DNA from 2 places in the Arthrobacter sp. Y3223065 genome. Region 2 is predicted to be linked to the other one. Evidence: predicted binding sites of a transcription regulator. Region 2 holds the regulator's gene; the other holds the start of a gene.
What was found. The regulator Rex, encoded in region 2, represses fermentation and respiration genes when NADH is low (regulators of the CRP and FNR family bind a similar motif). The targets are predictions, from matches to a motif close to CTTGTGAANNNNTTCACAAG.
Positions count from the first base shown of each region.

Region 1: a site for Rex is predicted at 4,250-4,269, ahead of benA (benzoate 1,2-dioxygenase large subunit). Genes of this name have one in related genera too.

Region 1 is NZ_JBNHGC010000005.1:145,127-152,260, forward strand. It holds gene betT (choline BCCT transporter BetT) at 1-281, opposite strand, end outside; tRNA gene AC5RUK_RS13995 (tRNA-Met) at 643-716, opposite strand; partial or broken gene AC5RUK_RS14000 (acyl-CoA dehydrogenase family protein) at 828-1,238, shown strand; gene AC5RUK_RS14005 (benzoate/H(+) symporter BenE family transporter) at 1,756-3,039, opposite strand; gene catA (catechol 1,2-dioxygenase) at 3,151-4,035, opposite strand; gene benA (benzoate 1,2-dioxygenase large subunit) at 4,366-5,748, shown strand; gene benB (benzoate 1,2-dioxygenase small subunit) at 5,785-6,321, shown strand; partial or broken gene AC5RUK_RS14025 (2Fe-2S iron-sulfur cluster-binding protein) at 6,518-6,904, shown strand; gene AC5RUK_RS14030 (FCD domain-containing protein) at 6,970-7,134, shown strand, end outside.
Region 2 is NZ_JBNHGC010000002.1:230,492-237,625, forward strand. It holds gene AC5RUK_RS05950 (N-acetylglucosamine kinase) at 1-286, shown strand, start outside; gene AC5RUK_RS05955 (3-deoxy-7-phosphoheptulonate synthase) at 705-1,871, shown strand; gene AC5RUK_RS05960 (helix-turn-helix domain-containing protein) at 2,025-2,237, shown strand; gene AC5RUK_RS05965 (30S ribosomal protein bS22) at 2,397-2,495, shown strand; gene AC5RUK_RS05970 (HAD family hydrolase) at 2,624-3,442, opposite strand; gene AC5RUK_RS05975 (glutaredoxin family protein) at 3,519-3,779, shown strand; gene AC5RUK_RS05980 (redox-sensing transcriptional repressor Rex) at 3,946-4,623, shown strand; gene AC5RUK_RS05985 (hypothetical protein) at 4,685-5,494, opposite strand; gene AC5RUK_RS05990 (histidine phosphatase family protein) at 5,787-6,449, shown strand; gene AC5RUK_RS05995 (TlpA family protein disulfide reductase) at 6,504-7,118, shown strand; gene AC5RUK_RS06000 (cytochrome c biogenesis CcdA family protein) at 7,121-7,134, shown strand, end outside.

The DNA.
Region 1 (7,134 bases), on a different contig from region 2:
ATCGTGCCGGCCGCGTTGCCCGGGGCGATGATGGCCCAGATGGAGAAGGCCAGGACGATCGCCGACGAGATGATGAAGACCCGCCAGTTGACCCGGGGGCCGCGGTTCTCGGTGAGTTCGGCCGGCCCCTTGCTCAGTTCCGTGCTGGATATGGGCGGGCGCTTGCCCTCGGAATCCGCGTCAGCGGATTTACGCCGTTCCGCCACGCCGAAGCGACTGCGTTCGACGAGTGGTTTCAGCGCCTCATTGTTCGAGATGCCGTCGTCTTCGGCGTTAGCCATCGGATTCTCCTTCTCTCGCGGGCGGCGCCTGTCGCTCTCGTCAGCGGCACGTCGCCCAAAAAACCGTGGCGGTGAACAGCGTAGACCTCCCAAGCCTGTCCGTGCCCACCTGTGGGGGAGCAATTTTTTCCGGTCCCCCGACTCCGTCTCCCCACCCCGGCCTGGACGCTGCTTCCCGGGAAAACCCGCGGCGTGGCTCCGCCAATGCGGTGCTCCTGGCGCCGGCGGCCAGGGCTGCTGCCCGTGTTGCCCTCGGCCCGCTAGTCGGGCGCTGTCCGGTGGTCCGGGTGGCGCCCCAGCGAGGGGAGTATGCCAAAAAAGTGGGACCCTGGCCTGAAACAGGCAAGGGTCCCACTAGTAGTTGCGGGGGTAGGATTTGAACCTACGACCTCCGGGTTATGAGCCCGGCGAGCTGCCGAACTGCTCCACCCTGCGGCGTTTCTGACTGTAGACCCCCCAGTTTCCAAACGACAAATTTGGTGAGGGGCGTCACCGCACGCGCCAGGAAACCTGTCATTCAAGCACGACGGCGAACGGCATCATCTGGGAGCCATGGGCGCTGCCCGTGACGCCTTCGAGGTCGCCCTGAAGTACTCGCAGGAGCGTCTGCAATTCGACAAGCCCCTTGCCGGCTACCAGCTGACTCAGCAGAAGCTGGTCGACATGGCCTTGGAGATCAATAAGGGATTCCTGCTGGCCCTGCACATTGGCCGTAAGAAGGATGCCGGCATCTTGGATATCCATCAGATCTCGGTGGGCAAGCTGAACGACTGCCGCGAGGCGATCGCGGTCTGCCGGGAAGCGCGCACCATCCTGGGTGGCAATTGTATTACCTTGGACTATTTACCGCTGCGCCACGCCAACAATCTCGAATCGGTGCGCACCTATGAGGGTGCCGACGAGGTCCATGCCCTGATCCTGGGCAACAAGCTCACGGGCATCCCGGCCTTCCGTTAAGGACATCTGATGGATGGGCTTCGTGAAGGCTGAACTGGGTTCCGGAAGGCGGACTGGCTGAGTAAGAACTAGGCCGCGAGGGCCTGAGCACGGTATTGCACCGCGCGCAGGCCATCGAGCTTTATGGAGGTTCTTTCGGTGGTGTTCCAGGCGGATGTATTCGTGGTGACGCCCCCAATGCATCGGTGCTGAGGAATCGGACGCGGTGGAAGAGCTCTTCCTTGAGACGTGCCCGAAGCCTGGGTTGGAATGCACGAGCGGCTTCTAGGAATACTGTGCTGCTCACCCGGAGGTAGCTATGTCGCCCTGACTGAAGACTTCCGTCGCGCTCGGCACCAAGCCGGCGAGGGAACGTCCCGCTACTGTTAGCACGGGTGCGTGCATTTGCCCTGTCACTGCAGCGCCGGGAAGCGTCGCGGACCTGATGCACCAAGGCAGGTGCTGAAGTGTTGGAGCGAGCACTGTGAGACCGCGGTATTGCTGGCTGGTCATTTCGGAGTTGGGGGTACGGCACCCACTAGGACCTGACATGGTCTGCTGGTTCGAGTAGCCGGGACACGGTGTAGCCGATGACCAGGCCCCAAAAGGCCGCGTGGATGTTGAAGAGACTCAGGCCGGAGATGGTCACGACGAACGTCACCAGAGATCCCAAAGTGAAGGTGGTGGCGAAGGCGGCCACGAAGGCCTGCTGGAGTGCCCGCAGCATGGCGAGGCCGCCCAGGGCGAGGACAAATTCCTTGGGAGTTGCGAGCATCAGCCTGGTGAGGGTGGGAGCCAGGGCGGCGCAGGCCAAGGCAAGAACACCGTACGTAACGGCGGCCGTGTACTGGCGCTCCCTGGTTCCCGAAGAAGTCAATAACGCGTTGGTGGGCCCGGTCACGCACGCCGATACCGCACCGAATGCGGCATTGAGCACGGAGAAAGCGCCGGAGGCAATAGCAAAAACGTTGACGGGCGGCTGGTGATTGGCAGTGCGGAGAACGGCAATGCCCTGGCCATTCTGAACGAACAGCACTGTGAGCGCCAGGGGAGCAACCAGCTCGAGCTGGGCTGCCCATGTGAACTCGGGAGGGGTGAAAATCGGGGCGGCCAGGAGCGGCCCGGCTTCTCCGGGGGTGAACTGGCCACTTGCCGCCACAGCCAGGCACCCTGCGACAAGGGTGCCGAGTACCGGCGGAAGGAACCTTCCTAGGGCGGGTACGGCGGTGAGGAGCAAGAATGCCACCACCATCGGTCCGGCTATTGCGGGATTCGCTTGGGTCGAAGCAACGATGTCTGTGCCGAACCTCAGGAACACGGCGGCAACCATCGCCATGACGATCGGCATCGGGGCCGCAGCCATGATCCTGCGAACCACGCCAGTGGTGCCCAGCGCGAGGATAAGCACACCTGAGGTGAAAAACGCTCCAACCACCTCCGCAAAGGACAGGTGCTGAAGTGACGGGCCTAGGAGCACCGTGCCGGGGATGGACCACGCGAAACCCAAGGGCTGGCGGTAGAGGAGTGACATGATTAGGGTCGCTGCGCCGCCGGAGAAAAGGATGCCAAACACCCAGGATGCGAGTTGCCCCTGGGTGAGTCCCCCCGCGGCACCGACGGCCAGGGTGACCGCGATGGGCCCGGAGGCTGTGAAGATGAGCCCGATTAGCCCGTTAACGGCGTAGGGCACGCTCACGTCGCGGAGGACCTGGCGAGGCCCTGCCGGGCGGAACTCCGGACGTTCCAGCAGAGGCTGGGGCGCCAGCGCCGCAGCGTGTGCCACATACGTCGTTAAGGGCGGGTTACGGCGGAATCGGGGCATTCTGGCTCCTGGCGGCATGGGCAAAAAAGACAGGCGCCCCAGAGTTTTGCATCCCCAGAGCGCCTTCGGTGCAGGGGCCATGGCCCCTGCACCGGTAATGAGCGGTGCTTGTTACTTGGTCTGGCCTTCCTTGGCGAGGACGTAGTCATAGACGACTTCCTCGCCAGTGCCGCCGTCCGTACGCGGCTGGGGGTCGAGCATCAGCTCAGGCTTGACTGCCGAAGCGATGTCGTCGGCATTGTGGGGGTCCCCGGGGAAGTACAGCTGCTGGGTGACAGACTGGAAGCCGGGCGCCGAAACCTTAATGTGGATGTGGGCTGGGCGCCATGCGTGCCAGCCTGCTGCACTGATCAGCTGACCGCAGGCCCCGTCCGTAGGGATTTGGTAAGGCGCAGGGCGCATCGTGTTGATTTCGAAGCGGCCATCGTCATCTGCCTTTACCGTGGCGCGGAAAAGCCACTCAGGCAGGCCCGGGGCGTACTGGGAGTAGAACCCGGCCGCGTCAGCGTGCCAGATCTCCACCTGCGCATTCCGGATGGGGTTGCCGGCCGTGTCTGTGAAGCGGCCGCTGAAGCGTAACGGGGTGCCCTCCTCATCGTCGCGCATCTGGACGGTGGCCGGAGATTCGAGTTCCGGGGAGCCGGGCACGTAGTAGGGGCCTTCGATGGTGCCCACGGTGCCGGGACGGTCCTGTGAATTGACGTCCTCCACAGTGTGCTCGAGCCACACGTCGAGGAACAGGGGCCACTCCCCGTCCGTGCCCACCTTGATCAGCCAAGCTTTGAGCGCGTTGTACTCCTCATAGGTGACCTGGTGCTCGACGACGATGTCGTTGGCGGCCCTGATCAGCGCCCCCGCCAGGAGGCTCACTCTTTCCTTCGGCACATCCAGCTGCGCGAGCTTGCCTGAGGTGGCGAAGCGCTCGGTCGCCTTTGAGCCGGCCTCAACGGCAGTTCCCTCGTTCTCATTACGGGTATCCGCTTGGGTCTCAGTCATGGTGGTATTCACCTTCCTCATCAGATAGGGGACAGGAAGGGTTCCTGCACCCGCCGCGTAGCGCAGGCGGAGCATGCACCTGCGGCGACGCGGCATCACGTGACGTCTGTCTCATCGTAGGCTTGGCATAAGGACGCTACAAATATTGATTTGGGTAGTTTTTTGTCATTATCGATACATAAATGCACCCTTGGTCGACCCTAGGTGTTTGCCTGATGTGAGGACAGTCACGAGGCGCAAGAATTGGCTGACAACGTCCGCCGCAGGCGCCTCAGCCTCGCCCCGGATCTCCGCCCATCCGTCCAGCACTCTCCAATGGAGGAGCACGCCATGACCGAGAACCTGACCCATGTCCGCGAGGTCCTTGCCGACGCTGTAATCGACGACCGTGAGAACGGCGTCATCCGGGCCAAGCGCGAAATCTTCACTGACCAGGACATTTTTGAACTGGAAATGAAACACATCTTCGAGGGGAACTGGGTTTACCTTGCCCACGAGTCCCAGATTCCCAACGTGGGGGACTACTTCACCACCTACATCGGTCGCACTCCCGTGGTGATTACCCGTGACAAGGACGAAAACCTCAACTGCATCGTTAACGCCTGTTCGCACCGCGGTGCGATGCTGTGCCGCCGCAAGACGGACAACCGCACCACGTTTACCTGCCCGTTCCACGGCTGGACGTTTAAGAACTCCGGGGAGTTGCTGAAGGTAAAAGACTCGCGCAATGCCGGCTACCCGGAGACCTTCAATAAAGAAGGCTCCCACGATCTCACCAAAGTCGCCCGCTTCGAGTCCTACCGCGGCTTCCTCTTCGGCTCCTTGAAAGCTGACGTCCTCCCGCTCGAAGAGCACTTGGGCGACGCCACCAAAGTAATCGACTCCATCGTGGACCAGTCCCCGGAGGGCCTGGAGGTGCTGCGCGGGTCGTCCACCTACACCTATGACGGCAACTGGAAGGTGCAGGCGGAGAACGGGGCCGACGGTTACCACGTCACAGCCGTGCACTGGAACTACGCTGCCACCACCGCCCGCCGCAGCGCCGGCGACTCCGCCAACAAGACCAAGGCCATGGACGCCGGCAAATGGGGCAAGGTCAAGGGCGGTTTCTATTCCTACGACCACGGCCACCTGCTGCTCTGGCAGGAATGGACCAACCCGGAGGATCGCCCGCTCTGGGACCGTCGCGACGAGCTGTGCGCGAAGTACGGCGAGGAGATGGCCAACTTCATGATCAACATCTCCCGGAACCTCTGCCTGTACCCGAATGTTTACATCATGGACCAGTTCTCCTCGCAGATCCGCCACTTCCGCCCCATCTCGGCGGACCAGACCGAGGTCACGATCTACTGCATAGCCCCCAAGGGCGAATCCCAAGAGAACCGGTCCAAGCGCATCCGCCAGTACGAGGACTTCTTCAACGCCACCGGCATGGCCACTCCCGACGACCTTGAGGAATTCAGGTCCTGCAACAAGACCTACTGGGCCACTGCAGCACCTTGGAACGACATGACCCGTGGCTCCACCCATGAGATCGCCGGCCCCGACGAACAGGCGCGGGCGCTGGGCATGTCCAGGGTGATCGCCTCCGGCGTGCGCACAGAGGATGAAGGACTGTACCCGATCCAGCACGGGTACTGGAAGGAAGTCATGGACCGGGCCCTGAAAGAGGAGGAGCGCTCCGCCCTGGACGCAGTTCCCGTCACCGCCTGACCAGCCCACGTGGAGCCAGAAAGAGTGGATAACACTATGACCAACCCGACCCAAACCGCCACGGCACTCAAGACCGCCGAGGAGATTGCCACGCTCGAAACCGTCCGGGCCTTCCTGTACAAGGAAGCACGCCTGCTGGATGACCGCCAGTTCGACGAGTGGCTCGAGTGCTACCACCCGGACTCCGAATTCTGGATGCCTGCGTGGGACGTCGACGACCGGCTCACCCAGGATCCGCAGAACGAAATCTCCCTTATCTATTACGACAACCGCGGCGGTATCGAGGACCGCGTGTTCCGGATCAAGACGGACCGGTCCTCTGCCACCTCACTGCCGGAGCCGCGCACCGGCCACAACATCACTGATATCGAAATCCTGGAGCACGACCGCGGCCGGGTGCAGGTGCGCTTCAACTGGTTCACCCTGTACTTCCGCTACAACACAACGGATACGTACTTCGGAACCAGCTACTACACGATCGATCTCTGTGCCGAGGAGCCAGTGATTCTGAAGAAGAAGGTCGTCCTGAAGAACGACTACATCCACCACGTGGTGGATGTCTACATGATCTGAGGGCCGCGCCGGTGCCGGCACCGGCCGGGCGCCGGCCCCGACTGGTTCGCAAGCTGTGCCCAACGTTCACACAACAACTTTCCCGGGTAGCGACGACGCGCCCGCTCAGACAGGAGGAATCATGGGCCACGAGGTAGCCCTCAGCTTCGAGGACGGCGTAACCAAAGTCATTAAGGTCGGCGACTACGAAACAGTCATGGACGCCGCGTACAAGGCACGCATCAACATCCCGTCAGATTGCCGTGACGGTGCCTGTGGCACCTGCAAGGCATTCTGCGATTCCGGCTCCTTCGACCCGGGGGACTACATTGACGACGCGATGACCGAAGAGGAGCTCGAAAAGGGCTATCTGCTTACATGCCAGGCTGTGCCGGAGTCAGACCTGGCCATCCAGATCCCTGCCACGTCGGAATCCGCGAAAACGGCCGCCACCACCTTCACCTCAACCATAAAGGAACTCAACAAGCACTCGGATAGCACAGTGTCCTTCACCCTCGAGGTGCAGAACCGGGACGCGCTGGCCTTCCTTCCGGGCCAGTACGTCAACCTCAAGGTCCCTGGAACTGACGCCGAACGCTCCTATTCCTTTAGCAGCGGCCCCGAGGTGCAGGACGCGTCCTTCATGGTGCGGGTGACTCCGCAGGCGCAATGTCGGAGTACCTACGCGACAGGGCGGCAGTGGGCGACACCATCGAATTCACGGGCACTTACGGCTCATTCTTCCTGCGTGAGCCTAAGCGCCCCCTGCTGCTCCTGGCAGGCGGCACGGGCCTGGCCCCGCTGCTGTCAATGCTCGAGAAGCTCTCCAGCAAT
Region 2 (7,134 bases):
CTGGGCGGGCAAGTCCCGCCTGGTGGTGGCCGCCGCCGACGAAGGCGACCCGCCGGCGGGGGCGATCGTCGACCGCGCCGCGGCGGACCTGGCCGGCCAGATTGCCCTGGTCTCCCGGCGGCTGGGCATGAGCGGCCCGGTGGTGCTCGGCGGCGGACTCGGCATGAACGTCCCGCGGTTCCAACGGTCGCTGGCTGCCGCACTGGAACCGCAGGGGATCGCGGACATCCGACCGCTGGACCGGGAGCCCGTCTTCGGCATTGATGTCCTGGCCGGCCTGGCCTGAGCGCGCTCCGGGGACGCCACCCTTCCCGCACCTCCGGCCTCAGCCGCCGCGGGAACCGGCGCTGCGCCGTCCGGCTGGCGCTGCCTCCGCGGGCGCCGCAGCCGACGCTGCGCTGCAGCCGGCGCCCCGCCGTCGGGCTGGCGCTGCCGCCGCGGGAGCCGGCGCCCCGACGTCGTCATAATCTGTCATGTCCCGGCGCGCGTTTTCCCTCTCCCGCCGATCCCGCGTAGAGTTCCGGGTATGACGACTCGTTGGTATGCGTATTTTGCGTTGGCTCTGGAGGGGCCTGACGTAACCGCTTAGCGCCTACGCATACCGACCTTCAGAGCCAACAGGGCAGAGATGATTCTCTGCCCTTCGCCATTTCTCCGGCGGGTTCTGTAACAAAGTCCCGCCGCCAACAGACGGGACACCGACAATGAATGCAGCAGCCAACCACCTCCTGGAAACCGAAGCGCCGACGCCGGGCCACGGCGTCGCGGAGGTCGAAGCGGCCGCCCCGGCCTCGCCGCGCAGCACGAACAACCTGCGGGTGGGTGGCTTCAGCCCGCTGCCGTCGCCCGGCGACGTGTTGCAGGAACAGCCCCTGACCGCCGAAGCCGCCGCCGTCGTCGCCCGCGGCCGCGAGGAGATCCGTGCCGTCATGGACGGGGTGGACGACCGGCTCCTCGTGATCGTCGGGCCATGCTCGATCCACGACACCGCGGCAGGCCTGGACTACGCGCGCCGCCTGGCGCAGGTTGCGCGGGAACACCGCGAAGAGCTGCTGATCGTGATGCGCACGTACTTCGAGAAGCCGCGCACCACCGTGGGCTGGAAGGGGCTGATCAACGACCCGCGGCTGGACGGCTCCCATGACATCGCCGCCGGCCTGCGGCTGGCGCGGACCTTCCTGCTGGACGTGGCGGAGCTCGGCCTGCCGGTGGCCACGGAGTTCCTGGAACCGATCAGCCCGCAATACCTGGCGGACCTGGTCAGCTGGGGCGCGATCGGCGCGCGCACCACCGAGAGCCAGATCCACCGCCAGTTGGTGTCCGGACTCTCCATGCCGGTGGGTTTCAAGAACGGCACCGACGGCGGGCTGCAGGTCGCGCTCGACGCCTGCCACGCCGCGTCCGCGGCACAGGTGTTCCTGGGGATCGACGGGGAGGGGCGTGCCGCGCTCGTGTCCACCAACGGCAATCCCGACACCCACGTGATCCTGCGCGGCGGCGCGAGCGGCCCGAACTACGGAGCCGACCAGGTTGCGGCGGCCTCCGGGGCGCTGGCGAAAGCCGGTCTGAATCCGCGGCTGATCGTGGACGCCAGTCACGCCAACAGCGGCAAGAGCCACCACCGCCAGGCCGAGGTGGCTCTGGAGATTGCCGCGCAGGTCGAAGCAGGCGGCAGCGCCATCGCCGGCCTGATGCTGGAGAGCTTCCTGGTGGGCGGGGCACAGAAACTGGAGGTGTCCCAAGACGCCGGCGGACGGGCGTTGGTGTACGGGCAGAGCGTCACGGATGCCTGCATGGAATGGGACGTGACGGCCGACGTGCTGGCCCAGCTTGCATCGGCCGCCCGACATCGCGCCCCGAAAGCGGCATGAGGGCGAAAGCCCGTGCTTGGTTAAAACGCTTAAGCTACAGTGTGCACTTTCACTTTTGCCACAACAGCCTCTAAAGTATCTAGGAAGACGGTTGTTGGGGCGGGGCAAGGCGGCACGCCGCCGGTGTTGCTTACAGTAAAGGAACAGTGCGTAATGGCTGACGAGAATAATTTCTCGAGTGTGCGCTTCTTGACGGTGTCGGAAGTGGCCGCAGTCATGCGCGTGTCCAAGATGACCGTTTACCGCTTGGTGCATTCGGGCGAGATGCCCGCCGTGCGCTTCGGACGTTCCTACCGGGTGCCCGAATCAGCCGTGGAGGAGTACCTGCGCGGCGCCGTGATCGACCGGGAGACCGGGACCGCCTGACGCTCCGGTGCGGGCCTGCTGCTAGCCGGCGGTCAATGCCGGGGGCGCAGAGGCGGTACCCTGTTAAGGAACGTTTTACGTCATCGTCGAAAACCGTGAGTTGGCGTGTGCCCCGCCGGGCGCCGGCAGCTTGCGAAACTATCAGTGAATGAGGGACTCGTGGGTTCAGTTATTAAGAAGCGCCGCAAGCGTATGGCCAAGAAGAAGCACCGTAAGCTGCTTCGCAAGACCCGTCACCAGCGCCGCAACAAGAAGTAGGACCGACAACCGGTTCCCAAGCTTCCAAGGTCCGCCAGGAAACTGGCGGGCCTTGTGCCGTTAACCGGCCCGTTCATGCCGTTCGGCGGGTTGGGCGTGGGTTGGGGCGGGACGGGCTGTGCCGGCCGTTACGCCGCCGGCCGGCGGAACCAATTGACGCCGCGCCAGAGCCCGTAGGCCGCGCCGGCCCCCGTGGCGGCCTTCAGGCCCACCGTGGCCGCCCGCCGGCCGCTCCTGAAGTCATAGACCGGCCAGTTGTTCTGCCGGGCGTGCCGGCGCAGCCTCATGTCCGGGTTGATGCCCACCGGGTTGCCCACCAGGGTCAGCAGTGGGACGTCGTTGTATGAGTCGCTGTAGGCCCAGCAGCGCGCGAGGTCCAGGCCCTGGCGGATGGCCAGCTCCTCGACCGCAACAGCCTTGGCCGGCCCGTGCAGGATGTCCCCGATGAGCCGTCCGGTGTAGGCACCGTCTTCGATTTCGCCCACCGTGCCCAAGGCGCCGGTCAGGCCAAGCCGGTCCGCGATGACGGCGGCCACTTCGACCGGCGTGGCCGTCACCAGCCAGACCTTGCGGCCCACCCGCAGGTGCTGGTCCGCCAGCGCCCTGGTTCCGGGCCAGATCTTGGAGGCGATGACTTCGTCGTAGACCTCGTCGCCCAGTTGTTTGACGTCGTCGCTCATCAGGCCGGTGGCCAGGGCCAGCGCCGTGTCACGGATGGACTGGATGTCCTTGAGGTTTTCTCCCCGCATCAGGAAGCGGGCCTGTTTGAAGCCGAAGCCGGCAGCGTCGCGCATCCGGAAGGCGCCGCGCTGGTACATCTTGCGGGCCACGTGGAACAGGCTGGCCCCGCGCATCAGGGTGTTGTCGACGTCGAAAAATGCCGCTTCCGTCCCCGGGTCGGCGGAGACCGAGGCGCGCTGTGCATGGCCGGCGGCGGTCTTGGGCATGCTTCGAGTCTAACGAGGCGCCGGGAATTGTCCGGGAATTGTCCGTTCGCCGCCGGTGGCGGCTACCGTGGAAGGCATGAGTGGATCCGACGCCGGCCGCGCGCACGAACTGGTGCTGCTGACCAAACCCGGCTGCCATCTGTGCCAGGCGGCACGAGAGACTGTCGGGAGTGTTGCGGGGGAGCTCGGTCTCGCCTGGGAGGAGAAGAACATCCTCGAGGACCCCGAGTTGGAGCGGCGCTTCGCCGAAGAGATCCCCGTGGTCATGATCGACGGCGTCCAGCGGGACTTCTGGCACATTGATCCGGACCGGCTGAGACGGCTGCTCACACAGTAGTTCGAGGCCGACAGGCCCGCGTCATCGGAGTTGGAGAGCGGCGCGGGGCAGCTTAATCTTGGGGGGACACTAGCCTGCGGTTGGACAGCCGCCGGCGGCACCCAGGACCCGGACCGGCTGGACACAGCAGGATCGGAGCCCCGCAGCAGGCATCGGAGCGACAACAGTGACCCACCTCCCGGATACCGAGGCGGCCAGGCCATCCGGCAACGAGATCCCGCCGGCCGCCCTCGCACGCCTGACCATCTACCTCCGGGCCCTGAATTCGCTGGTGTCTGAAGGCACGGAACGCATATCGTCCGAGCAATTGGCCGAATCCGCCGGCGTCAGCCCGCCCACCCTGCGCAAGGACCTCTCCTACCTCGGCTCGTTCGGCACCCGCGGCGTGGGCTACGACGTACGGCTGGTCGGCCAGGAGATTGCCGCGGCTCTGGGGCTCACCCAGGACTGGAAAGTCGCGATCGTCGGCATCGGCAACCTGGGCAGGGCGTTGGCCGGCTACTCCGGATTTACCACCAAGGGCTTCGGGGTCGTGGCGCTCTTCGACGCAGACCCGCAGGTTATCGGGTCGGAGGTCGCTGGGATGCGCGTCAGCCCGATCGCTGACCTGGAACCCGTCCTGCGGCAAACCGGCGCCAACATGGCGGTCCTGGCCGTGCCAGCGGGCGCGGCGCAGGGACTCTGCGACCGGCTCGTCGAAGCCGGCGTGACGAGCATTCTCAGCTTTGCGCCCGCGGTGCTGCAGGTCCCGCCATCCGTGCAGCTGCGCAAGGTGGACATGGCCACCGAACTGCAGATCCTGGCCTACCACGCGCAACGGGCGCAGGCGACGGAGCATAGCTGAGCAGCGGCGCCCCGCCGCCGGCGGACGTCAAGCGGCCGTCAAACGGCCGGAACCGCTCTGCTCAGCGGCCGTAGATGCCGAACTTGTGCGCTTTGGTGGCCTGGAAGAACCTGTTCGACGCCGGCATGAACAGCAGCACGATCGCCGCGATGCCCAGCAGCACCGACAAGGTGCCGAACCAGATGTTGAAAAGTCCGAACAGCGACAGCGCAGCGAATACCGTGCCGGTGATCCTGGCCCAGTTCTTGCCTGCCTTCACGCCGAAGGCCACCATCAGGTACAGCCCGACGGCGATCACCGCGGTGATGACGATAAACACTCCTGCAGTGCCGCTCATCATCTCCGCCAGCTCCGCGTCGGTGAACTGGCCGCCCTGCTCGCCCAGGGCTTCGCGGACCGCCGGGTCGTTGAGCACCATCGCCATGGTGCCGTCCAGGTTCGCCAGTTCGGTCAGCATTTCGATGGCGGTCAGCACGGCGGCAGCGATGATCAGCCAGAAGGCGATCATGACTTCGCGCGGCGCCGTGGGCTTGGCGGTGGCCTGCGCCTGCCCGCCGGGGTAGCCGTACTGGCCGGGCACGGCGCTCTGGTAGCCGTAAGGCTGTTGCCCGTACTGCTGACCGTACGGGGACTGGCCCTGCTGGCCCTGCCCGTAGGGCTGCTGTCCGGGCTGTCCGTACTGCGGCGGGTTCTGCCCGTACTGTCCGTACTGGGGGGCGTTTTGCCCGTACGGAGGCTGATCCGAGCCGGGCTGCTGGGGCGCGTTCTGGCCGTACTGCGGCAGGTTCTGCCCGTACCGGGGCTGCTCCTGGCCTCCGGGCCGGCCTTCCCCGTCACCGGGCTGGTTCGGTTCGTTTTCTGGGGTGCTCATGGCCGGTTCCTTTTCATCTCATCCACACGGGTCGCACGTCTGCGCCGGCCAGCCTGCGCGCCGGCCGCAGAGGTGCTTGGCAGCTGTTAATGCAACACTACAATGCAGGCCTGCGCCGTGTCGGTCGGCCTGAAGGATGATTTTCAGCCTCGCGGCCCGCCCCGGCCCGCCTCGGCCCGCCTCGGCCCGCCCCGCGGCCAGCCCCCGCCAGCCAAGCCGCCGGAGGTGCACGCCCGCCGGCGGTATGCCGGGGCTTTTGGGCAAACACCGGCGGTTTGAGACACTTGTACCCATGCCCGAAGCTACCGTCCACCTGCTCCGCCACGGCGAGGTCCACAACCCCGACCGCGTGCTTTACGGCAGGCTGCCGAGCTTCAGGCTGTCCGCCCTGGGCCAGGAAATGGCCGAGTGTGCCGCCGGCTACTTTTCAGAACGCCGCGACGACGGCGCCACCATCAGTTACCTGGTGGCCTCGCCGCTGACCCGGGCACAGGAAACCGCCGCCCCGACCGCCAAGGCGCTCGGCCTCGAGATCGTTACCGACGAGCGGATCATCGAAGCCGAGAATCACTTCGAGGGCTTGGCGGACATCCGCTCGCACCTGAACCAGCCCCGGCACTGGCCGCACCTCTACAATCCATTCCGGCCGTCCTGGGGGGAGCCGTACGCGGCGCAGGCCACCCGGATGCGCAAGGCCATCGACGACGCCCGCCGGATCGCGGTAGAACGCGGCGGCGAGGGCGCCGAGGCGGTCCTGGTCAGTCACCAGTTGCCCATCTGGGTGACCCGGCTGGCCTGCGAGGGCAAACGGCTCTGGCACGATCCCCGCCGCCGCCAGTGCACGCTGGCCTCGGTGACTTCCCTGGAGTTCGACGACGGCCGCCTCACCGCGGTGCGTTATGCCGAGCCGTGCGCCCACCTCCTGCCCGGTGCGGCGAACCTGCCCGGAGCATAATAGAATTACTACGCGTTGTAGAAGTGGGATACCCCCAACCCCACGAAGAAAAGTGTGACTGTGACTGCCGATAACCCCCGTTTGTTCAATCGCCGTACCGCCTTCAAAGTCGGTGCGGGGCTGCTGGGCGCCCTCTCGCTCGCCGCCTGTTCCGCCGAGGACCCGTTGGCCCAGCAGGCCAACGCGGGCGACAACAAGAACTACATTGCCGGCGACGGGTCGGTCACCGAGTACGCGCCCGAGTCGCGCGGCGAACCCGTCCAGCTGACCGCCAAGCTCTTCGACGGCACCACCGTCGATGCAGCCGACTGGGCCGGACAGGTGACGGTTCTCAACTTCTGGTACGCCTCCTGCGCGCCGTGCCGGCTGGAAGCTCCGGACCTGCAGGCGCTCAGCGAGGAATTCGCCGACGGCGCCCGGTTCTACGGGGTCAACATCCGGGACGAGCGCCCCACGGCGGAGGCATTCGAGCGCAACTTCGGGGTGACGTATCCCAGCTTCATGGACAAGAACGGCGACGTCCTGCTGGCGATGACCGCCTATGTGCCACCGCAGGCCGTACCCACCACGCTGGTGCTGGACAAGGAAGGCCGCGTCGCCGCCCGGATCCTGGGCGTTGCGGACAAGGGCACCCTCAGGGCCCTGATTAAAGACTCAGTGGCCGCCTAGCAATGGGGTGGGCGAC